3 regions of the Streptomyces sp. NPDC006516 genome follow, and region 3 is predicted to be linked to each of the others. Evidence: riboswitches for the same ligand, from Rfam matches in the RefSeq annotation. Region 3 holds a riboswitch; each other region holds the start of a gene.
The links. Region 3 has a riboswitch for cobalamin ahead of ABZY45_RS27070 (energy-coupling factor ABC transporter permease). Riboswitches for the same ligand answer to the same signal wherever they lie in the genome.
Positions count from the first base shown of each region.

Region 1: linked by a shared signal. The riboswitch ahead of ABZY45_RS05675 (cobalamin biosynthesis protein) and the one ahead of ABZY45_RS27070 (energy-coupling factor ABC transporter permease) in region 3 are both predicted to bind cobalamin.
Region 2: linked by a shared signal. The riboswitch ahead of ABZY45_RS10420 (ribonucleoside-diphosphate reductase subunit alpha) and the one ahead of ABZY45_RS27070 (energy-coupling factor ABC transporter permease) in region 3 are both predicted to bind cobalamin.

Region 1 is NZ_JBEXPD010000001.1:1,284,215-1,291,567, reverse strand. Features, by position in the region: gene ABZY45_RS05690 (class II aldolase/adducin family protein) at 1-141, opposite strand, end outside; gene ABZY45_RS05685 (inorganic phosphate transporter) at 398-1,648, shown strand; gene ABZY45_RS05680 (hypothetical protein) at 1,661-1,882, shown strand; cobalamin riboswitch at 2,031-2,160, shown strand; gene ABZY45_RS05675 (cobalamin biosynthesis protein) at 2,292-3,236, shown strand; gene ABZY45_RS05670 (cobyric acid synthase) at 3,233-4,816, shown strand; gene ABZY45_RS05665 (putative cobaltochelatase) at 4,813-6,846, shown strand; gene cobO (cob(I)yrinic acid a,c-diamide adenosyltransferase) at 6,846-7,353, shown strand, end outside.
Region 2 is NZ_JBEXPD010000002.1:923,727-931,079, reverse strand. Features, by position in the region: gene mctP (monocarboxylate uptake permease MctP) at 1-995, shown strand, start outside; gene ABZY45_RS10425 (N-acetyltransferase) at 1,213-1,713, shown strand; cobalamin riboswitch at 1,754-1,891, shown strand; gene ABZY45_RS10420 (ribonucleoside-diphosphate reductase subunit alpha) at 2,030-4,414, shown strand; gene ABZY45_RS10415 (ribonucleotide-diphosphate reductase subunit beta) at 4,414-5,430, shown strand; gene ABZY45_RS10410 (hypothetical protein) at 5,427-5,639, opposite strand; gene ABZY45_RS10405 (helix-turn-helix domain-containing protein) at 5,721-6,695, shown strand; gene ABZY45_RS10400 (D-Ala-D-Ala carboxypeptidase family metallohydrolase) at 6,759-7,353, opposite strand, start outside.
Region 3 is NZ_JBEXPD010000012.1:44,074-51,426, reverse strand. Features, by position in the region: gene ABZY45_RS27085 (ATP-binding cassette domain-containing protein) at 1-95, opposite strand, end outside; gene cbiQ (cobalt ECF transporter T component CbiQ) at 92-841, opposite strand; gene ABZY45_RS27075 (energy-coupling factor ABC transporter substrate-binding protein) at 848-1,216, opposite strand; gene ABZY45_RS27070 (energy-coupling factor ABC transporter permease) at 1,216-1,923, opposite strand; cobalamin riboswitch at 1,953-2,157, opposite strand; gene ABZY45_RS27065 (DUF2470 domain-containing protein) at 3,217-3,924, opposite strand; gene ABZY45_RS27060 (VOC family protein) at 4,130-4,483, shown strand; gene ABZY45_RS27055 (SMI1/KNR4 family protein) at 4,584-6,143, shown strand; gene ABZY45_RS27050 (caspase family protein) at 6,194-7,353, opposite strand, start outside.

The DNA.
Region 1 (7,353 bases), on a different contig from region 3:
GGTCACCAGGACGAGGTCACCGACCCGGGCGGACACATTGCCCGAGGTGCCGACGACCAGGCCCTCCTCCCGCGTCCGGCGGGCCGTCGCGACGACCCCTTCCCACGCCCGTGCGATCGCGTCCTGAAGTCCGTCGCTCATGCGGAGATCCTAGGACGCGGACGATCAGGTGACCGAGGTCTCCCCGGAGGGCGGGACCGCGCAGGCCGTGGCGTCGCGGCCACCCCCACGGGCCGGGCGCCGCAACGGTGCCGGGCCGCCCCGCCGCTCAGGAAACACACAAGCGGAACCCGCATACGCGGTTGGGGTCACCGTGCAGCCCCGCCCAGTTCACCTTCCGTTCATCCTGGTTGCTTACGTTCCACGAGCCAATGACGTCGAAAGATTGCCTGGGTAAATGGAACACATCACGCTGCTGCTCGCGATTGTGGTCGTGACAGCTCTCGTGTTCGATTTCACGAACGGTTTCCACGACACCGCCAACGCGATGGCGACAACCATCTCGACCGGCGCCCTCAAGCCGAAGACCGCGGTGGCCATGTCCGCCGTCCTCAACCTCGTCGGCGCCTTCCTCTCGGTGGAGGTGGCCAAGACGATCTCCGGCGGAATCGTCGACGAGGGCAACCTCAGAACCGAGGTCATCTTCGCCGCGCTCGTCGGCGCGATCCTGTGGAACCTGCTGACCTGGCTGGTCGGCCTGCCCTCCAGCTCCTCCCACGCACTCTTCGGCGGCCTCATCGGCGCCGCGGTCATGTCCGCCGGCTGGTCCTCGATCAACGGCGGCACCGTCGTCACGAAGATCCTGCTGCCCGCGATCGCCGCGCCCCTCGTGGCCGGTATCGCCGCGCTCCTGGCCACGAGGCTGACGTACCGCCTCAACCGGAAGATGACCGACGAGGCGCAGCTCAAGTCGACGGCCAAGGGGTACCGCGCCGGTCAGATCGCCTCGGCCGGTCTCGTCTCGCTCGCCCACGGCACCAACGACGCGCAGAAGACCATGGGCATCATCACCCTGGCCCTGGTGACCGGCGGCGTCCTCGCCCCCGGCTCGAACCCGCCGGTCTGGGTCATCGCCTCCGCCGGTATCGCCATCGCGCTGGGCACCTACCTCGGCGGATGGCGCATCATCCGCACCATGGGCAGCGGCCTCACCGACCTGCGTCCGCCGCAGGGCTTCGCGGCCCAGACCAGCGCGGCCACGGTCATCCTGGCCTCCTCGCACCTCGGCTTCTCCCTCTCGACCACCCAGTCCTGCTCCGGTGCCGTCATGGGCGCGGGCCTCGGACGCAAGGGGGGCGTGGTCCGCTGGTCCACCGCCTCCCGGATGTTCATCGCCTGGGGTCTGACGCTCCCGGCCGCCGGTCTGGTCGGAGCGGGCGCCGAGTTCCTGACCAAGCAGGGCTCCTGGGGCGTCGCGGTGGTCGCCGTGCTGCTCGTCGTGGGGTCCGGCGCCATCTGGCTCCTGTCGCGCCGCAAGCCGGTCGACCACACCAACGTCAACGCGACCGAGGGTGAGCCCGCGGGCGTCGTCACGACCGCCATCGCGGCCGTGAGCCCGCCGCCCGCCGGCGTGAGCGTCCCGGACCTCAAGACCACCATCCACGCCCCGACGGCCGAGACCCCGGCCGAGCGGCCGGCCACGGTGTAAGGACAGATCCACATGAACATCGACTGGGCAGCTCTCGCGTCCGTCTTCGGCGTCAGCCTCGTGGTCACCGTCGCACTGGTCGGCCTCTTCACCCTCGGCATCACGGGACTCGCGAAGCAGGCGTCCACGACGCAGGCCGGCGGTACCGGTGTCCTGGCGCGCACCGGCGCGTACGCCTGCTTCGCGCTGTGCGCGGCGGCGGTGGCGTACGGCATCTACCTGATCGTCGCCTGACCCCTGGGCGGACCCGGCCGGGCCGGACACACCCCGTGTGTGTCCGGCCCGGTGTGCGTCTCAGCACACTGAAGCCCCGCAGGTCAACGGCAGGTTGACGGGCCTTCGTGGGGCGTGGTGGACTGCCGGAGCCATTTACGGCGACAGGAGAGGAAGCCGGTGCGAATCCGGCGCGGTCCCGCCACTGTCACCGGGGAGCAGCCTCCACACGGAAGTCACGGTCCGCAGACGCGGACTGGAAGGCCGGAGGAACTGCGGATCCGGGAGCCAGGAGACTCTCGTCGCCGGTCACGTCGAACCAGGGCGCGGACCCTGAGTGAGGACATACGCCATGTCTGGCTGCCCTGCGTCGGTCACCGCACCGCCACCCGCCACGAAGGCCCTTCGAGGCGCGACGGCCGGCTGAGCCGTGCGAGCCGACCGCATCTTCGTGTACGGCGCCGCCGCCGGCCTGATCGGCGACCTGCTGCTCGGTGATCCCCGGCGGGGCCACCCCGTCGCCGCCTTCGGGCGTGCCGCTGCGGGCGTCGAGAGCCGGCTGTGGCGCGATCACCGCGGCTGGGGCGCGCTGCACACCCTTGTCTGCGCCGGAGGCGCCACGGCTGCCGCGGCACTGGCCACCCGCGCCGTACGGAACCGCCCGGCCGCCGCCGTGGTGCTGACCGCCGCCGCCACCTGGTCCGTCGTCGGTGGCACGTCGCTGGGCCGCGAGGCGCGCGCGGTCGGCGGGGCGCTCGCCGCAGGGGACGTCGAGGCGGCCCGGGAGCGGCTGCCGCACCTGTGCGGGCGCGACCCGCAGGCCCTGGACGCGCAGCAGATGGCCCGCGCGGTGGTGGAGTCCGTCGCCGAGAACACCTCGGACGCCGTCGTGGGCGCGCTGGTGTGGGGGGCGCTCGGCGGTGTACCGGGCCTGGTCGCCTTCCGCGCCGTCAACACCCTGGACGCCATGGTGGGGCACAGGTCGCCCCGCTACCGGCGCTACGGCTGGGCCTCCGCGCGGCTCGACGACCTCGCCGGCTGGCCCGGCGCCCGGCTGACCGCGGCGCTCGCCGTGGCCTGCGGGGGGCGCCCGCGCGAGGCCGTCCGGGCCTGGCGGGCCGACGCGGACCGGCACCCGAGCCCCAACGCGGGCCCGGTGGAGGCCGCCTTCGCGGGGGCGCTGGGCGTGCGTCTCGGCGGGACCCTGGCGTACGGCGGGCGGGTCGAGCACCGGCCGGTGCTCAACGGGGAGGCCGGCCGCGAGGTGCGGGTCACGGACATCGAACGCGCGGCGCGGCTCTCGCGCCGGGTGAGTGTGCTGGCCCTCGCCGTGTGCGCGGCAGGGCGGCTGGCCATGGGGCGGAGGGGCAGATGAGCGGCGGGCTGCTGGTGGCCGGCACCACTTCGGACGCGGGCAAGAGCGTCGTCACGGCCGGGATCTGCCGTTGGCTGGTGCGCCAGGGAGTGAAGGTCGCGCCGTTCAAGGCGCAGAACATGTCGCTGAACTCCTTCGTCACCCGCGAGGGCGCGGAGATCGGCCGGGCCCAGGCCATGCAGGCGCAGGCGGCCCGGGTGGAGCCGTCGGCGCTGATGAACCCGGTGCTGCTCAAGCCCGGCGGTGACCGCTCCAGCCAGGTCGTCCTGATGGGGAAGCCGGTCGGCGAGATGAGTGCGCGCGGCTACCACGGCGGACGCCAGGAGGCGCTGCTCGGGACGGTCGTGGACTGCCTGGAGCAGCTGCGGGGCACGTATGACGCCGTGATCTGCGAGGGGGCGGGCAGTCCTGCCGAGATCAATCTGCGGCGTACGGACATCGTGAACATGGGCATCGCGCGGGCCGCGCGCTTTCCCGTCCTGGTGGTCGGCGACATCGACCGGGGCGGTGTGTTCGCCTCGTTCTTCGGTACGACGGCGCTGCTGAGCGCCGAGGACCAGTCGCTGATCGCCGGGTACCTCGTCAACAAGTTCCGCGGGGACGTCTCGCTGCTGGAGCCGGGCCTCGACATGCTGCTCGGGCTCACGGGGCGGCGCACGTACGGGGTGCTCCCGTACGCCCACGGGCTGGGCATCGACGAGGAGGACGGGCTGCGCGTCTCGATGCGCGGGACCGTGCGCGAGTCGGTCGTGGCGCCCCCGCACGGCGAGGACGTGCTGCGGGTCGCGGTGTGCGCCGTGCCGCTGATGTCGAACTTCACCGATGTGGACGCGCTGGCCGCCGAGCCCGGTGTGGTGGTGCGGTTCGTGGACCGGGCCGAGGAACTGGCGGACGCCGATCTCGTGATCGTGCCGGGGACGCGGGGCACCGTGAAGGCGCTGGCCTGGCTGCGGGAGCGGGGCCTGGCTGACGCCCTGGTGCGGCGGGCCGCGGAGGGACGGCCGGTGCTGGGCATCTGCGGCGGGTTCCAGGTGCTGGGCGAACGGATCGAGGACGACGTGGAGTCCCGGGCCGGACTGGTGGAAGGGCTCGGGCTGCTGCCCGTACGCGTCCGCTTCGGCCGGGAGAAGGTCCTGGAGAGGCCTGCCGGTTCGGCGCTCGGGGAGCCGGTGGAAGGTTACGAGATCCACCACGGCGTCGCCGATGTCCACGGCGGTGAGCCGTTCCTGGACGGGTGCCGGGTGGGCTCGGTGTGGGGGACGCACTGGCACGGTTCCCTGGAGAGCGACGCGTTCCGGCGGGCGTTCCTGGCCGAGGTCGCGCGGGCCTCGGGCCGGCGGTTCACCGCGGCGCCGGACACGAGCTTCGGGGCGTTGCGGGAGGAACAGCTGGACCGGCTGGGGGACCTGATCGAGGAGCACGCGGACACGGACGCGCTGTGGCGGCTCATCGAGCGGGGGGCGCCTGCGGGGCTGCCGTTCCTCGCGCCGGGCGCGCCGCCCGTGCCGGAGCCACGCGCCGCCCGGGCGCCGGGCGGGTCCGATCATGCAGGTGTCGTTGCGACAGAGGAGGCTCCGTGAGTACCCCGTATCCCTTCACCGCCCTGGTGGGCCAGGACGATCTGCGGCTCGGGCTGCTGCTCAACGCCGTCAGCCCGGCCGTCGGCGGGGTCCTCGTGCGGGGTGAGAAGGGCACCGCCAAGTCCACCGCCGTGCGGGCGCTGGCCGCGCTCATGCCGGAGGTCGCGGTGGTGGCGGGCTGCCGGTTCTCGTGCGACCCCGCCGCGCCCGACCCGGCGTGTCCCGACGGGCCGCACGAGGCGGCGCCGGGCGTGTCGCGTCCGGCGAGGACCGTGGAGCTGCCCGTCGGCGCGTCGGAGGACCGGCTCGTCGGCGCACTGGACATCGAACGGGCACTGTCGGAGGGCGTCAAGGCCTTCGAGCCGGGTCTCCTCGCCGACGCGCACCGCGGGATCCTGTACGTGGACGAGGTCAATCTGCTCCACGACCACCTGGTGGACCTGCTGCTCGACGCGGCGGCCATGGGTGCCTCGTACGTCGAGCGCGAAGGGGTCTCCGTACGGCACGCTTCGCGCTTCCTGCTGGTCGGGACGATGAACCCCGAGGAGGGCGAGCTCCGGCCGCAGTTGCTGGACCGCTTCGGGCTGACCGTGGAGGTCGCCGCCTCGCGTGACACGGACCAGCGCGTCGAGGTCGTGCGCCGGCGGCTGGCGTACGACGACGACCCGGCGGCGTTCGCCGCACGGTGGGCGGACGAGGAGGCCGCGTTGCGTGAGCGGATCGCAGCCGCGCGCGCCCTGCTGCCCCGAGTGGTGCTCGGCGACGGCGTGTTGCGGCAGATCGCCGCCACGTGCGCGGCGTTCGAGGTGGACGGGATGCGTGCCGACATCGTCATGGCGCGCACCGCGACCGCCCTGGCCGCGTGGGCGGGGCGCGACGAGGTCGTCGCCGACGATGTGCGGCAGGCCGCGCTGCTCGCACTCCCCCACCGGCGCCGCCGCAATCCGTTCGACGCGCCCGGGCTCGACGAGGACAAGCTGGACGACGCGCTGAAGGACGCGGAGGGCGAGGGCGACGACGACCCGGGACCCGGGGGCCCCGGCGGCGGAGCACCTCCGCAGGGGGGCGGCGATGTGCCTCCCCAGGGAGGCGGCCCCGAGGGCGGCCCGCAGGACCGGAGCCCGGGTGCGCCGGAGAGGACGGAGGCCGGGAGCGGTGACGCGCCCGCGCCGTCGCCGGGCGCCGGAGCGGGCGAGCGGCAGGCGGTGCGCTCCGGCGAGCCGTTCCGCACCAAGGTGCTCAGCGTGCCGGGTCTGGGCGAGGGGGCGGCCGGGCGGCGGTCCCGGGCGCGCACGGAGCACGGCCGGACCACGGGCTCACGGCGGCCCGAAGGGGCGCTGACGAAGCTGCATCTGGCGGCGACCGTGCAGGCTGCGGCGCCTCATCAGCGGGCCCGGGGGCGCTCGGGCCGGGGGCTCGTCGTACGGCGGGACGATCTGCGTCAGGCGACGCGGGAAGGGCGCGAGGGCAACCTCGTGCTGTTCGTCGTGGACGCTTCCGGGTCGATGGCGGCCCGGCAGCGGATGAGCGCCGTGAAGGGCGCCGTGATGTCGCTGCTGCTGGACGCCTACCAGCGCAGGGACAAGGTCGGTCTGGTCACCTTCCGGGGCAGGGACGCGGAGCTCGCGCTGCCGCCGACCTCCTCGGTCGACGCGGCGGCGGCTCGGCTGGAGTCGCTGCCGACCGGCGGGCGGACCCCGCTGGCGGCCGGGCTGCTGAAGGCGCACGACGTACTGCGGGTGGAACGGCTGCGCGACCCCTCGCGCCGGGCGCTGCTCGTGGTGGTCACCGACGGCCGGGCCACGGGCGGCGTCGACCCGGTGGCGCTGGCGGCGCGGGCCGGGCGGCTCCACGCCTCCGAGGGCACCGCGTCGGTCGTCGTGGACTGCGAGTCGGGGATCGTACGCCTCGGTCTCGCCGCACAGCTCGCCCGGGATCTGGGAGGCAGCGCGGTCACGCTCGACGAGCTGCGCGCCGACTCGATCGCCGGACTGGTCAAGGACTTCACTGCTGCCGGGAGGGCCGCGTAATGCCACAGGGACAGCCGGTATCGGTACCGGACGACGGACTGACGACGCGACAGCGGCGCAACCGCCCGCTGCTGTTCGTGCACACGGGCATCGGCAAGGGCAAGTCCACGGCCGCCTTCGGGCTGGCGCTGCGGGCCTGGAACCAGGGCTGGCCGATCGGGGTGTTCCAGTTCGTGAAGTCGGCGAAGTGGAAGGTCGGCGAGGAGAACGCCCTGAAGGTGCTCGGGGCGAGCGGCGAGGGCGGCAGCGTCGCCTGGCACAAGATGGGCGAGGGGTGGTCGTGGGTCCAGCGCGGGATCCACGGTGACAACTCCGACAACGAGGAGAAGGCCCGGGAGGGCTGGGAGCAGGTCAAGCGTGACCTGGCCGCCGAGACGTACAAGCTGTACGTGCTCGACGAGTTCGCCTATCCGATGCACTGGGGCTGGATCGACACCGACGAGGTCGTCGAGGTCATGCGTGACCGGCCGGGGACGCAGCACGTCGTGATCACGGGGCGCAACGCCC
Region 2 (7,353 bases), on a different contig from region 3:
ACATCCCGATCAAGCTCGGCGGGTTCGACGACATCTTCTCCAAGGCGAGCGAGGCGTTCTCTGCGAAGAACGAAGCCGCGGGCAAGCCCGTCGCGGGCCTCGTCCCGGGCGAGATGGGCCAGTGGGGCTACGCGACCCTGGCACTGGGTTCGGCGCTCGCCCTCTTCATGTACCCGCACTCGATCACGGCGACGCTCTCCAGCCGCAGCCGTGAGGTGATCCGGCGCAACACCACGATCCTGCCGCTGTACTCGCTGATGCTCGGCCTCCTGGCCCTGCTCGGCTTCATGGCGATCGCCGCGGGGGTCAAGGTGGACAACGGACAGCTGGCGATCCCGCAGCTGTTCGAGAACATGTTCCCCGACTGGTTCGCGGGCGTGGCCTTCGCCGCGATCGGTATCGGCGCGCTGGTGCCGGCCGCGATCATGTCGATCGCCGCGGCGAACCTCTTCACCCGCAACATCTACAAGGACTTCATCAAGCCCGACGCGACCCCGGCCCAGGAGACCAAGGTCTCCAAGCTGGTCTCGCTCCTGGTCAAGGTCGGCGCGCTCGCCTTCGTCCTCACCATGGACAAGACGGTCGCGATCAACTTCCAGCTGCTGGGCGGCATCTGGATCCTCCAGACGATGCCGGCCCTGGTCGGCGGCCTGTTCACCCGCTGGTTCCACCGCTGGGCACTGATCGCCGGCTGGGCGGTCGGCATGCTCTACGGAACGGTGGCGGCGTACGGCGTGGCCAGCCCGACCCAGAAGCACTTCGGCGGGTCCTCGAAGGAGATCCCCGGCATCGGCGAGATCGGCTACATCGGTCTCACCGCCTTCGTGCTGAACGTCGTCGTCGTGGTCGTCCTGACCTTCGTCCTCAACGCGGTGAAGGCACCGGCGGGCGTGGACGAGACCTCCCCCGGCGACTACACGGCGGACGTGGGCGACCCGGGCGTCAAGACGGAGCTCCCGCCGGCCACGGTGGGCGCCCCGGGAGGGGGCCACTGACCTCGCGGCAGTGGTGAGAAGTGCGGCGTCCGTCCCGGCAGGGCTCTTCCTGCCGGGACGGCGTCGTGCCGGGACCCGTTCCGGGGACCCGCGACGGCGTCGTGCCGGGTCCCCGGGAACCCCAGAACGGCGTCGTGCCTGGTCCCCGTCCCCCGGGAGGGGTCCCGGCGCGAAACAGGTGCGCGCGGCGCCCACCGCCTGGTGCACACTTCCGCCCATGGACGTATCGATCAGGCCGGTCCTGCCCGCCCACCACGTAGAACTGGGCGAGATCACCGCCCAGGCGTATCTCGGCGACGGTCTCCTGGACTTCGGAGCCGAGGATCCCTATCTGGAACAGCTCCGCGCGGTCGGACGCCGGGCGGCCGAGGCCGAGGTGCTGGTGGCGCTGGACGCCGAGGGACAGCTGCTGGGAGGCGTCACGTACGTCGCGCCCGGCAGCCCGTGGGCCGACATAGCCGGGGAGGACGAGGCGGAGTTCCGGATGCTGGCAGTCGCGCCGGAGGCCCGGGGGCGGGGCGCCGGCGAGGCACTGGTGCGGGCCTGCGTCGACCGGGCGCGGGCCGCGGGAGGGCTCACCGGAATCGTCCTGTCGACGCAGCCGGCCATGCTGGGTGCCCATCGCATCTACCGGCGGCTCGGCTTCGAGCGGACTCCGGAACGGGACTGGTGCCCTCTTCCCGATCTCCCACTCCTGACCTTCCGTCTGGCCTTGTGACCCCTCACGACACAAGATGTGGGGGCTGCTTCATTCGGTAGCCCCCACATGTATGCTCGACCTCGCTGTCGCCGCAGGGGAATCCGGTGTGAGTCCGGAACTGTCCCGCAACGGTGTGACCGGTGCGCTCACGCGCACCGGCGAAGTCCGAAGACCTGTCGACAGTGCGTCCGGCTCGACCGAACCGGACGCCGAGACGTCCGGGCCCCGCGGAGGGCCGGTGGACGCCGTGCACTCCGTGCCGCCCTTCGACGGGCTTCGCCGTGCCCGGCTGCCCCGCTCCCGCAGGCACCGAGCCGAGCGAGGGATAGCCCCAGTGACCATCGCGCCAGCCGATCCGGTTTCAGCCGCGGATTTCGAAGGCCGCACGACCGACGCGCCCGGGACCGCACTGCTGCGGACCCTGACCGGCCTGACGGCCGATCTCCCCGACACCGACCCCGGACGGGTCGCCGCCGCCGCGCTCCGCGGCCGCAGCGCGCGGGCGGACGAGGCGGAGCTGCGCTCGCTGGCCACCGAGGCCGCGGCGGGCCTGATCTCCGAGGACCCGGCGTACTCCCGGCTGGCCGCCCGGCTCCTCACCCGTGCCGTGGCGGACGAGGCGGCCGGACAGGGCGCCGTCTCCTTCTCCGCTTCGGTCGCCGTGGGACACCGCGAAGGCCTGATCGCGGACCGTACGGCGGAGTTCGTCGCGCTGCACGCCGAGGCCTTGGACGCCCTGGTCGAGCAGGCGCTCGCCGACGGCGCCGACGACCGCTTCGGCTACTTCGGGCTCCGGACGCTGCACAGCCGCTACCTGCTGCGCCACCCGCTCACGCGCCAAGTCGTCGAGACCCCGCAGCACTTCATGCTGCGCGTCGCCGCCGGGCTCGCCGAGGACACCTCCGAGCGGGCTCTGGAGGAAGTGGCGGCGCTGTACGGCCTGATGAGCCGGCTCGACTACCTCCCCTCCTCCCCCACCCTGTTCAACTCCGGCACCCGTCACCCGCAGATGTCCTCCTGCTACCTGCTGGACTCCCCGCTGGACGAGCTCGACTCGATCTACGACCGCTACCACCAGGTGGCGCGCCTCTCCAAGCACGCGGGCGGCATCGGACTCTCCTACTCCCGTATCCGGGCCCGGGGTTCACTCATCCGGGGGACCAACGGGCACTCCAACGGCATCGTGCCGTTCCTGAAGACGCTCGACGCCTCCGTCGCGGCCGTCAACCAGGGAGGCAGGCGCAAGGGGGCGGCCGCGGTCTACCTGGAGACCTGGCACGCGGACATCGAGGAGTTCCTGGAGCTGCGCGACAACACCGGCGAGGACCAGCGGCGCACGCATAACCTCAACCTGGCGCACTGGATCCCGGACGAGTTCATGCGCCGCGTCGACGCGGACACCGAGTGGTCGCTGTTCTCCCCGGCGGACACCCCCGAGCTGGTGGACCTGTGGGGCGACGAGTTCGACGCGGCCTACCGCGCGGCCGAGGCGAAGGGGCTGGCCCGCAAGACGATGCCGGCGCGTGAGCTGTACGGGCGCATGATGCGGACGCTGGCTCAGACCGGGCAGGGCTGGATGACGTTCAAGGACGCCTCCAACCGCACGGCCAACCAGACCGCCGAGCCGGGCCGCGTCGTCCACTCGTCGAATCTCTGCACGGAGATCCTCGAGGTCACGGACGACGGCGAGACGGCCGTCTGCAACCTCGGCTCGGTCAACCTCGGCGCGTTCGTCGCCGACGGCACCATCGACTGGGAGCGGCTGGACGCCACCGTCCGCACCGCGGTGACCTTCCTCGACCGCGTGGTGGACATCAACTTCTACCCCACCGAGCAGGCAGGCCGCTCCAACGCCCGCTGGCGCCCCGTGGGCCTGGGCGCGATGGGCCTCCAGGACGTGTTCTTCCAGCTGCGCCTGCCGTTCGACTCCCCCGAGGCCCGCGCACTGTCCACGAAGATCTCCGAGCGGATCATGCTGGCCGCCTATGAGGCCTCCTGCGCCCTCGCCGAGCGGTCCGGCCCGCTGCCCGCCTGGTCCGAGACCCGCGCCGCCCGTGGCGTCCTGCACCCGGACCACTACGGCACCGAGCTGAACTGGCCCGAGCGCTGGGACGCGCTGCGCGCCCGCGTCGCCAGGAGCGGGATGCGCAACTCGCTGCTGCTCGCCATCGCCCCCACGGCGACGATCGCCTCGATCGCCGGGGTGTACGAGTGCATCGAGCCGCAGGTCTCCAACCTCTTTAAGCGCGAGACGCTCAGTGGCGAGTTCCTCCAGGTCAACGCGTACCTGGTGGAGGAGCTGAAGAAGCTCGGCGTCTGGGACGCCCGGACCCGTGAGGCACTCCGTGAGGCGAGTGGCTCGGTGCAGGGCTTCGGGTGGATCCCCGAGGACGTGCGGGAGCTGTACCGCACGGCGTGGGAGATCCCGCAGCGCGGTCTGATCGACATGGCGGCGGCGCGTACCCCGTTCCTCGACCAGAGCCAGTCGCTGAACCTGTTCCTGGAGACGCCGACGATCGGCAAGCTCTCCTCGATGTACGCGTACGCCTGGAAGCAAGGGCTGAAGACGACGTACTACCTGCGCTCGCGCCCGGCCACCCGGATCGCCCGCGCGGCGTCGGCCGCGGCCCCTGTTCCCGTACAGCAGGCCTCGGCTCCCGACGCGGACGCCATTGCCTGTTCCCTCGAAAACCCCGAGTCCTGCGAGGCCTGCCAGTGATGAGTACTTCCGAGAACAAGAACCTGCTCGACCCGGGCTTCGAACTGACGCTGCGCCCCATGCGCTACCCGGACTTCTACGAGCGCTACCGGGACGCGATCAAGAACACCTGGACGGTCGAGGAGGTCGACCTGCACTCCGACGTCGCCGACCTCGCCAAGCTCTCCCCCGGTGAGCAGCACATGATCGGCCGGCTGGTCGCGTTCTTCGCGACGGGTGACTCGATCGTCTCCAACAACCTGGTGCTGACGCTCTACAAGCACATCAACTCGCCCGAGGCCCGGCTGTACCTGTCACGTCAGCTGTTCGAGGAGGCCGTGCACGTCCAGTTCTACCTGACGCTGCTCGACACCTATCTCCCCGACCCGGAGGACCGTGCGGCGGCCTTCGACGCGGTCGAGGAGATCCCCTCCATCCGCGAGAAGGCGCAGTTCTGCTTCCGGTGGATGGACTCGGTCGAGAAGATCGAGCGGCTGGAGACGAAGGCCGACCGCCGTCGCTTCCTGCTCAACCTGATCTGCTTCGCCGCGTGCATCGAGGGGCTGTTCTTCTACGGAGCCTTCGCCTACGTCTACTGGTTCCGCTCGCGCGGTCTGCTGCACGGTCTCGCCACGGGCACCAACTGGGTGTTCCGTGACGAGACGATGCACATGAACTTCGCCTTCGAGGTCGTGGACACCGTCCGCAAGGAGGAGCCGGACCTCTTCGACGACGCACTCCGGCAGCAGGTCACCGACATGCTGCGCGAGGCGGTCGAGGCGGAGCTGCAGTTCGGCCGCGACCTGTGCGGCGAGGGCCTGCCGGGGATGAACACCGAGTCGATGCGCCAGTACCTGGAGTGCGTCGCCGACCAGCGGCTCACCCGGCTCGGCTTCCCGCCGCTCTACGGCTCCGAGAACCCGTTCTCCTTCATGGAGCTCCAAGGGGTGCAGGAGCTGACCAACTTCTTCGAACGCCGGCCCTCCGCGTACCAGGTGGCGGTGGAGGGGTCGGTCGGCTTCGACGACGACTTCTAGATCCTGGCCCAGGACCTGAGGTACGGGCGCCGCGTGGCCGTGACGGGCCGCGCGGCGTCCGCCGTTTCCGGGGGCCGGACCTCCCGGTGGAGTTCCGCCTCCCGCAGCTCGCGGTCGATGCGGCGCTCCCGCGCGAACCCGACGAGCGCGGGCAGCAGGACGAGGGCGAAAAGTGCGGCTATGGACAGGTAGCTCAGGAATGTGTTCATGCCTCTACTGTCGTCCGTCCGCCCGGATTCGGTCAGTGGCAGGACTGTCATACACCCTCGAATTACTGCCACACTGACGTCATGCTGAAGAATGTCGCCGTTCTGCTGCTCGACGATGTCCATCCCTTCGAACTCGGCGTCCTGTGCGAGGTGTTCGGTCTCGACCGGTCCGAGGAAGGGCTCCCCGTCCACGACTTCGCCGTCGTGTCCGCCGAGGGCCCGACCCTGCGGACCCACGCCGGGTTCTCCATCAGCGCGCTGTGCGAGCTGGACCGGCTGGAGGAGGCCGAGCTCATCGCCGTGCCCTCAGGAGGCCGCTTCTCGGAGCGGACGTACCCGCGGGAGGCCCTGGATGCACTGCGCCGGGCGGTGGAACGCGGGGCAAGGGTCCTGAGCGTCTGCTCCGGCGCCTTCGTCCTGGGCGCGGCCGGGCTGCTGGACGGGCGCCGCTGCACCACCCACTGGCGGCATGCCGACGAGCTGGCCCGCCGCTTCCCCGAGGCCCGGGTGGAGCCGGACGTGCTCTACGTGGACGAGGGCCCGGTCATCACGTCGGCGGGCACGGCCGCGGGCATCGACGCCGCCCTGCACCTGGTCCGCCAGGCGTACGGGCCGACCGTCGCGAACACCCTCGCGCGCCGCATGGTGGTGCCCCCGCACCGGGACGGCGGCCAGGCGCAGTACATCAAGCGCCCGTTGCCGCCCACGCGGTGCGACACGGTCGGTGAGACGCTCGCCTGGATGGAGCGCCATCTCGACGAGGAGCTGACCGTCGAGCAGTTGGCCGCCCAGACCCACATGTCACCCCGGACCTTCGCCCGGCGCTTCCAGCAGGAGACCGGCACCACGCCGTACCGCTGGCTGCTCCGTCAGCGGGTACTGCTGGCGCAGCACCTCCTGGAGACCTCGGACGAGACCATGGACACGATCGCGGGCCGGACCGGATTCGGCAACGCGGCGGCGCTGCGCCATCAGTTCGTACGGGCGCTCGGCACGACGCCGAACGCGTACCGCCGGACGTTCCGGGGACCGGCCGGCCTGGTGGAAGTGGCCTGAGGGCAGGGCTCCGCCGAGGGTGGTCACCACCCCCGGCGGGGCAGGGCTACCGGACGGGTGCGGTCAGATGCCGCACTGCGAGGCCGACCAGAAGTGGCTCGGTCCCTGGTTCACGTGGATGTGGTCGCCGTGCCCGGCATAGCCCGGGCCGAGGATCCCGTTGAACCCGTGGTTGCGGGCCTGCTGGGCGATGGTGCACAGCGAGTGGGGCCCGGCGCCGAGGTCGACGGCGTCACCGTAGAGGTGGCGGCTGTTCGTCGCTCCGCCCACCGCCGAGTTGCAGGAGGTCGACCGGAAGCCGCTGGTGACCCGCAGCGGCTGGTCCCCCAGGGCGTGCCGCAGGGCCTGCAGCTTCCACATGCTGCTCAGGGCGTTGGCCTTGGCCGTACCCGCGGCGACCGCTCCGCCCGCCCAGGTGCTGTTGCACTGGTTGAGCTCGGGATACGTGAAGTTGACGGGGGTGCAGTCGTCGTCCTGTAGCGCGTAGATCTTGGCCTGCGTGGCCGGTCCGGCGATACCGTCGGCGGCGAGGCCATAGGCGGACTGGAAGCGCTTGACCGCGGCCGTGGTGGCGGGGCCGTAGGAGCCGTCGATGGCGAGCACGGAGTTGTAGCCCGGGTAACCGGCCACCCGGATCTGGAGCTGGGTGACGTCGTTG
Region 3 (7,353 bases):
TCGCGCGCCTCGAAGTCGAGACCGCTGAGCACGGGTGGTCCGTCCTCGTACGCGAAGGACGCACCCCGCAGGGCGAGCAGTGCCGAATCGCTCATGAGAGCGGCCTTTCCAGTGCGAAGGTCAGGACGGAGAGCGCCGCCAGGACGGCGACACTCACGGCCACGAAGCGGGGGGAGACGCGAGCCTCGGGCACCAGGACACGCAGGGTGCCGTCGTATCCGCGTCCGGCCAGCCCCGCCTGGAGCTTCGCCGCGCGGTCGAAGGCCCGGACGAACGCGGTCGCCCCGAGGCCTGCCAGGGACCGCCAGGCGGCGGCCCTGGTGGTGTGCCCGAGCCGCGCCGCCTGGGCCTCCCGTATCCGGCGCACCGCGTCGAGGAGCAGGAAACTCATGCGGTACGTCACCAGGGCGACGTCCACCACGGGCGCGGGCACCCCCACCCGGACCAAGCGGGGCAGCAGGTCGGACATCGGAGTGGTGAAGGCGAACAGCAGGACGCCGAGCGAGGCGGCCGAGGTCCGCAGCAGCAACTCCCCGGCGCGGGCCGGCCCTCCGGCGGCCGGGGAGACGAACCCCTCGGGGCCCCCGACCTGCACGAGGAGCGTGACAGCCCCGGTGACACAGAAGCCCAGGGGCACCCGGTACGCCCGCCACAGCCGGCGGGCGGGCACCCCTGCCGGGCCCAGGAGCGCGGTGAGCGCGGTGACGAGGACGAGCGCGGCGCCGGGCCAGGGCGGCAGCGAGACGGCCAGCACGGTGAGTCCGAGACCGAGCACGGCCTTGTCCAGGGGGTGGCGGCGGCGCCAGCGACTGCTGTGCGCCGCCGCGTCGATCGGCAGCACGTGTGCTCAGGCCCCCTGGGCCGTGGACTCTCCGGCACCGCTCGCGCCATGGGCCGCGTCGAGTTGAGCCCTGGCGTGCAGTTCGCCCTGCCGTCGGCCGCGCCGCAGACCGAAGTAGTAGGCGAGCACTCCGGCCCCCAGAGCGGCCTGGAGGGCGAACAGCGCGGACTCGATCTCACCGGACGGCGGTTCGTAGAGCGGGGAGAACCAGGGTTCGTAGCCGGGGTCGATCTCGGTGATCGCCGTCTCTGCCTGGGCGTCGGCGCCCGCGAACGGCTCCTTCTCGTCGTCGCCGAGGCCGAGGGCCAGAGGCAGGACCGCCAGCGCGGCCACGACGAGCAGCAGCAGCGCGTTGATCTTCGTGTTCCTGGTCATCACGCCACCGCCTCCGTCTCGGTCCTGCGGGCCTTGTCACCCTTGCCGGTGAGGAAGACGCCGAGCCTGGTCAGCTCGCCCTTGCTGGACTGCACCAGAAGACGCATCACCAGCACGGTGAGCAGCCCTTCGCTGACCGCGAGCGGCAGTTGGGTGACCGCGAAGATCGAACCGAACTTGCCGAGCGCGCCCAGGAATCCGCTGCCCGGGTCGGGGAAGGCGAGCGCCAGCTGCACGCTGGTGACGCAGTAGGTGGACAGATCCGCGACGAACGCGGCGAAGAACACCGCGACCATCAGCTGGACGCCGAACCGGCGCAGCAGCTTGTAGAGCGCGTATCCGGCCCAGGGGCCGACGATCGCCATCGAGAAGACGTTGGCGCCGAGCGTGGTCAGGCCGCCGTGGGCCAGCAACAGGGCCTGGAACAGCAGGGTGATGGTGCCGAGCACCGCCATGATCGGTGGGCGGAACAGGATGGCACCCAGCCCCGTGCCGGTGGGATGCGAGCAACTGCCCGTCACCGAGGGCAGTTTCAGGGCGGACAGGACGAACGTGAAGGCACCGGCGGCGCCGAGGAGCAGCGTGCTCTCGGGGTGTTCCCGGACTTCACGCGTGAGTGAACGGACTCCGTGGACGACGAACGGCGCGGACGCGACACCCCAGGCGATCGCGTGCGCAGGGGGGAGGAAACCCTCGGCTATGTGCATGGCTCAGCAGACCCTCTCCAGCACCTCGTGGATGGTTGAAATGCCTTGGCCGGTCTCCTGGCTTACGGGTGACACCGCCCGTGCTCCGCCTTCCCGGGTCCGAGGACCCAGTGGCTGCCCGTGAGGGCTGGAGCCGGACTTCCCGATCACAGTGGCGAGGGCCGCACCGGCATCACACCGATTTCCCGTTCACCAAGGCGTGGTGACACTAGTGCCAGGCCGTGGACGGTGACAAGCGGGCCCCCGCCCGTACCTGCGAACGGGTGGCAGTTGCGAACCGCCTCGGTCAGGGCCGCGGGCAGGAGGGTGGGCGCCGCTGTGCGGCTTCGGCGGGCACCCCGCGCGGGGTGGTCCTCCCGCGCGATCCGCGTGCGGATCGTCACGCACTGTGATGCGTACCACCCGTACGGGTCGGTGCAGGGTGTTTGCCGCCCCGCCGATGGGTAAGGGGCAGGTTGGCCGCCGGAGCCGACAATCCGGCGCATAGAACGCAAAGCAACAGATGAGGAGGGATCGATGTCCTCGAAGCGACGTCGTAAGAAGAAGGCCCGCCGCAAGAACGGCGCGAACCACGGCAGCCGTCCGCAGACCTGAGGACGCGCCGACGCGTCGGGGGGTGGCGTGCGCCGCCCCCCGGACGCGTTCCTGCGGAGGGGGTGCCTCTCGGGGCGCTGTAGGGGAGGTGTGCCGGCGATGACGCGACGAATCCCTGCGAGGAAGTGCTCGCGGTCCCGCGAAGGCGCCCGGCGGTGCGGACCTGTCACGAGATGACGTCCGGCCAGTGGCTGCCGGCCTGTCTCGCGGGTAACGACGTGACGTCGTGTTCCCGGAGGGCGCTGTCGGCGGCCATTCAGACCTGGCCCTGCGAGTACGCCCGGAAGCAGGCGGCGTCAGGTCGGAGTACAAGCCGAACCGGTCGAGCCAGGCGGACGAGTTCGCGTCGATCTCACGCCGGTTCGGGTGCATGCCCGGGGGAAGTGGAACCCACAGCGGAGGAATTCTGGGCGCGGGAGCCGGGGAGGTCATGTACTTCCGTTCCCCACGGACGTCTCACCGTCGCTGGGGCCGGGAAGCCGGCAGGCCGTACGAGTCGCGGCTACAGCCGAATCGAGCCTGCTTGCCCCGATGGCTGGGGGCATCGGTTCGCGTGGACGGCTGGACGATCGGTGCGGTTGCACTCGTGGAGGGTGTGACCACCACTGGACGGGCCCGGTCCGGAGCTGATCGTCCTCGCGTGCGGATGGCCTGAAGTCACCGCCACGCGCGGGCGGCCTCCGGTCCGCCTGCGGACGATCAGGCCAGCAGCTGATTGCGGTGGGAGGCGCGACGTGCGGCCGCCAGCAAGGCGTGGATCTGGGGCCCTGCCTGGTCGATGCGGGACACGGCCTTCGCGAACGGCAGGCGCGCATCGCGGTGGGTGCCGGGGTACTCCAAACGCAGCGTCACCCCGTAACGGTCCATGGCGAGCGGCAGGACGCGCACGACGCCCTTCGCCGGCTGTGGCTGCACGAGGCGGAGAAGCAGCGGGACGAGTTCGCCGTGCTCGTCCACGAGATGGGTCAGCATCCCCGCCTCGCTGGTGGCGATCGGGTCCGGCTCGGTCTCCTGCAACGCGTCCAGCGTGACGAAGGTCCGTCCCGTGTGGTCGTCGAGAACGGCCTGGCCGAACTCCATGCAGGTGCTCTCCGCCGTCTCCGTGCTGTACGGCGCCGAGAGCAGCCCGGTCACGGTGACACGGGCGCGCATACGGTCCCGCACGGGCGTGGGCGCGATGTCGGTGAACTCCAGCCGGACCGGGATGCGGGGGCCGGCGTGAGCAGGGCCGGACTCCTGGGGTTCGTGCAGGTGGATGTGGCCCATCGCGCCGGTGCCGTCGAGGCGGTGGATCTCGACTGGGTCGAGCCCGTCACTGACGACCGTCATTGAGTGGGCCGCCATCAGGACGGACAGCACTCGTTCGGCCGGGGTCGGCTGCGTGGCGCGGGAGTTGAAAGGACGCATCCAAGTTCTCCAGGGGAGCGGGGTGGGGAGACCTCATGGCGATTACTTAGGTATGCCTAACCTAACTTATCTCTCCGGGTCGAGGGTAGCGCGGGGCCGGTTCCGTGAGTAATTTCGAGGGCGGCGCGGCCCGGGGCGGCCGGGCTCATGGACGGCGGGCGGCGTCAGGCCCGCCGCCTGCCCACAGGAAAGGGGGACCGGCACCGTGGCGAACCGCTGGGCCGGTGTGACGGTCGACTGCATCGACGTGGAACGCGTGTCGCGCTTCTGGAGCGCGCTGCTGGACCGGCCGAAGGGCCCGTCCATGCCGGGCTGGGTCTATCTCGGTGAGCTCGGCGACCCGCAGCCACGCCTGGTCTTCCAGCCCGTGACCGAACCGAAGCAGGGAAAGGTGCGGCTGCACCTGGACGTCGTGGTCGACGACGCCGAGCAGGGAACGGCTCAAGTGATCGCCCTCGGCGGCCGGTTCACCGGCGAACGCCATGAGTACGACGAGGGAGTGGTGCTGGTGATGGCCGACCCCGAGGAGAACGAATTCTGCATCACCCACTTCTACTGATCCGCGACGCCGACTGCCCCCCAAGGGCGCGGGCGTTCGCGGGAGTGTCAGAGGCTGCTGCCAGGATGATCCTCGTCGCCGACACGAGGAGCATCAGGACATGGTTGAGCAGGCAGCCCGTCGTATGGCCGAGGAGATCGCGGCGCATGCGCCGGACGGCTGGACCAGGGCACTGCTCTCGGGCCACGCGGGCGGTGGCGGCAGCGGAATGACCGGCGGCTACACGGTCCCCGGAAGGCGCTACTCACCAGGGCTTCCCCCTCTGCACCCCGTGCTGACGCGACTTGCGGAAGCCGTACGCGGCGAGCGCGGCTGGGATCAAATCAGATGGGAGATGGACTGCCGGAACACCGGCGCCTACACCCTCGTCACCTTCACGGAGCGGGTCGGCCGCGTCTTCGAGGCCGCCGGCGGTTACCAGATCGAACTGGACCCCGGCTACCGGCTGCCCCAGGCCGGCGCGAACCAGGAGGCGGGTACGGCGACCCCGGCCGGCGACCCGGACCTGGCTGTCGCGACGCTCCGTGCGTACCTGGAGCGGCGCGCCACCGTCCTCGGGCACCAGGAGGAACTGCCGCCTCCCGTCACCGTCGCCCAACTCGACGACGCCGAGCACCGTATCGGCCGTCCGCTCCCCGCCGACCTGCGGGCGCTGTATCTGACGGCGGACGGGGACGGCATCGAACACCGGCACTGCGGGCTGATCGAGAACAACTCCTGGCTGTCGCTGGAGAGCCTGGTGGCCGAGTACACCGAAGAACAGGAGTGGCAGAACCGCCCCTGGTACGGCTGGGACCACGAATGGGACGCGGTGGTCTTCGACGCCACCCCTCCCGACACCGTCCGCCGCTGCGGAGGCCACCCCGGCTGGATCCGCTTCGCCACCTCCGAGGACGGCAACTACCTCGCCGTCGACATGGATCCCGCCCGGGACGGGCGCCCCGGCCAGGTCATCGCCACCGGCCGCGATTACGACGAAGGCCCCGCTCATGTCGCTGACTCACTCACCTCCCTGCTCCAGAAACAGCTGGAACTGCTGGAGCAGGGCAGCTACGAGACGTACGACGACCACATCTCCCTGGTCAGGGACGGCGAGGACTCAGGCGGCCGGCAGATCGTCGGCCGGATACCTGACGAGGTTCCGCCGAGCCTTCAGGCCATCCACATCAACGACGCCACCGGACCGGTCGACCTGGCCCCGCTCACCGCCGCACCCCGCCTGCGCCGGCTGCACCTCAACCGCTCCGTGACGGCCGACCTGACGCCCGTGCGGGACCTGCCGGTCGAGTCACTGCGCGTAACTCTCCATGGAGGCGACCTCACCCCGCTCACGGGCCACCCCCACCTCTCCTCCCTCGACCTGCGCACCACCGCCCCGGCCGACCTCACGCCGCTGCTCACCGTCCCCCATCTGCGCGGTCTCGACCTCGCGGGATGCGAGGCCGCCGACCTGACCGTCCTCGCGGACCTCCCGGACCTGCGCTACCTCGCGCTCGACCGGCAGCAGTGGGCCGCGCTGCTCGACCACGGCAAGGTCCCGCCCGCGCCGGCCGCGGCCCGTCTGGCCGGCGCGGACGTCACCTACGAGGACGCCCTCGCCCTGGCCGCCCGTCTCGGCCTGCCCACCGACGGAGCGCTCCGTGCGGCGGGGAGGCTCTGAGGGGAGCGGCGCTGCCTGAACCGCGACTGCTGTGGGACACGCCCGGTTCGCTAGGTGTTCGACACCGGGAGGGTGGGGGGAGTGGGGCTCAAGGTGACGAAGTCGGGCAGTCTGAAGCCGTGTTCGAGCAGCCGGGCGGCAACCGTGTGAGGGGTCAGCTTGAGGCTTTGGGCGGCCAGCGAGATGTGAAACAGCGGAACCGGCTCGTGGTGATCGAGCCAGGGGGCCACGGCGTCGAGATCGCGACTGAGAATGTGCAGGTCGCCCGGTTCGAGCGGTGGCAGGCGGGTCTGAGGGATGCGGTACCCGAACTGGGCTAGCCGGAAGACGATTCGGTCCGATGTGTAGCCGGTGGCGGAGGCAGCCATGGCGATATGCGTGGGATGAACTGGCGCGTCGATGTCGAGCCATGGTGCCCGGCCGTTGCAGTTGACACTGAGAATGCGCAAATCGCCTGGTTCGTCCCCGGATGTCGAATGGGTGGGTGTGCGGAGGCCGAGCTCGGTCAGACGGCGGGTGAGACGCTCTGCGGACCAGCCCATGTGAGCTGCGGTTTGGGCGATGTGGCCAGGACTGATGGTCCTGTCCGGACTCAGCCAGGGCGCCTCCCCGTTTTGGCTTTCACTCAGAATGCGGAAGTCCGCGGCTGTCAGTTGCGGCAAAGGCACGGCAGGGGTGCGGAAGCCGAATTCGGCGAGCCGGTCGTTGATCTCCTCGGCGGATCGCTTCGTCTTGGCGACTGCTTTTGCGACGTGCGCAACGCTGACCCCAGCTGACGGGTTCAGCCAGGGGCCCCGTGCGTCCAGATCACGACTGAGGATGACCGTGTCGTCGGGCTCGTCCGTCGGCATCGGGTCGACGAGTGTGCGGTAGCCGAGTTCGGTCAGACGCCCAGTGATGTGGGCCGGCCTGTGACCTGTCAGCCGCGCCGTTAGGATGATGCGCGCAGGGTCGACGATTTTGGCTGTGTCGAGCCACGGAGGAGTTCCCCCTCCGAAGCTTTCGCTGATGAAGTGGAGGTCGCCGTCCTCCAACTGGGGAAGAGGCGCGGCGGGTACGTTCAGGCCGAGTTCCTGTAGTCGCGAGGCTACTTCCTCGGCGGACAGTCCGGTCTTTCGGGTGACCTGCGCGATATGGCCGATGCTCATGGTGGAGTCGTGGTAAAAGGCTGACCCTACCCACCGTGACTGCCTCATCTGACCCGGCCATC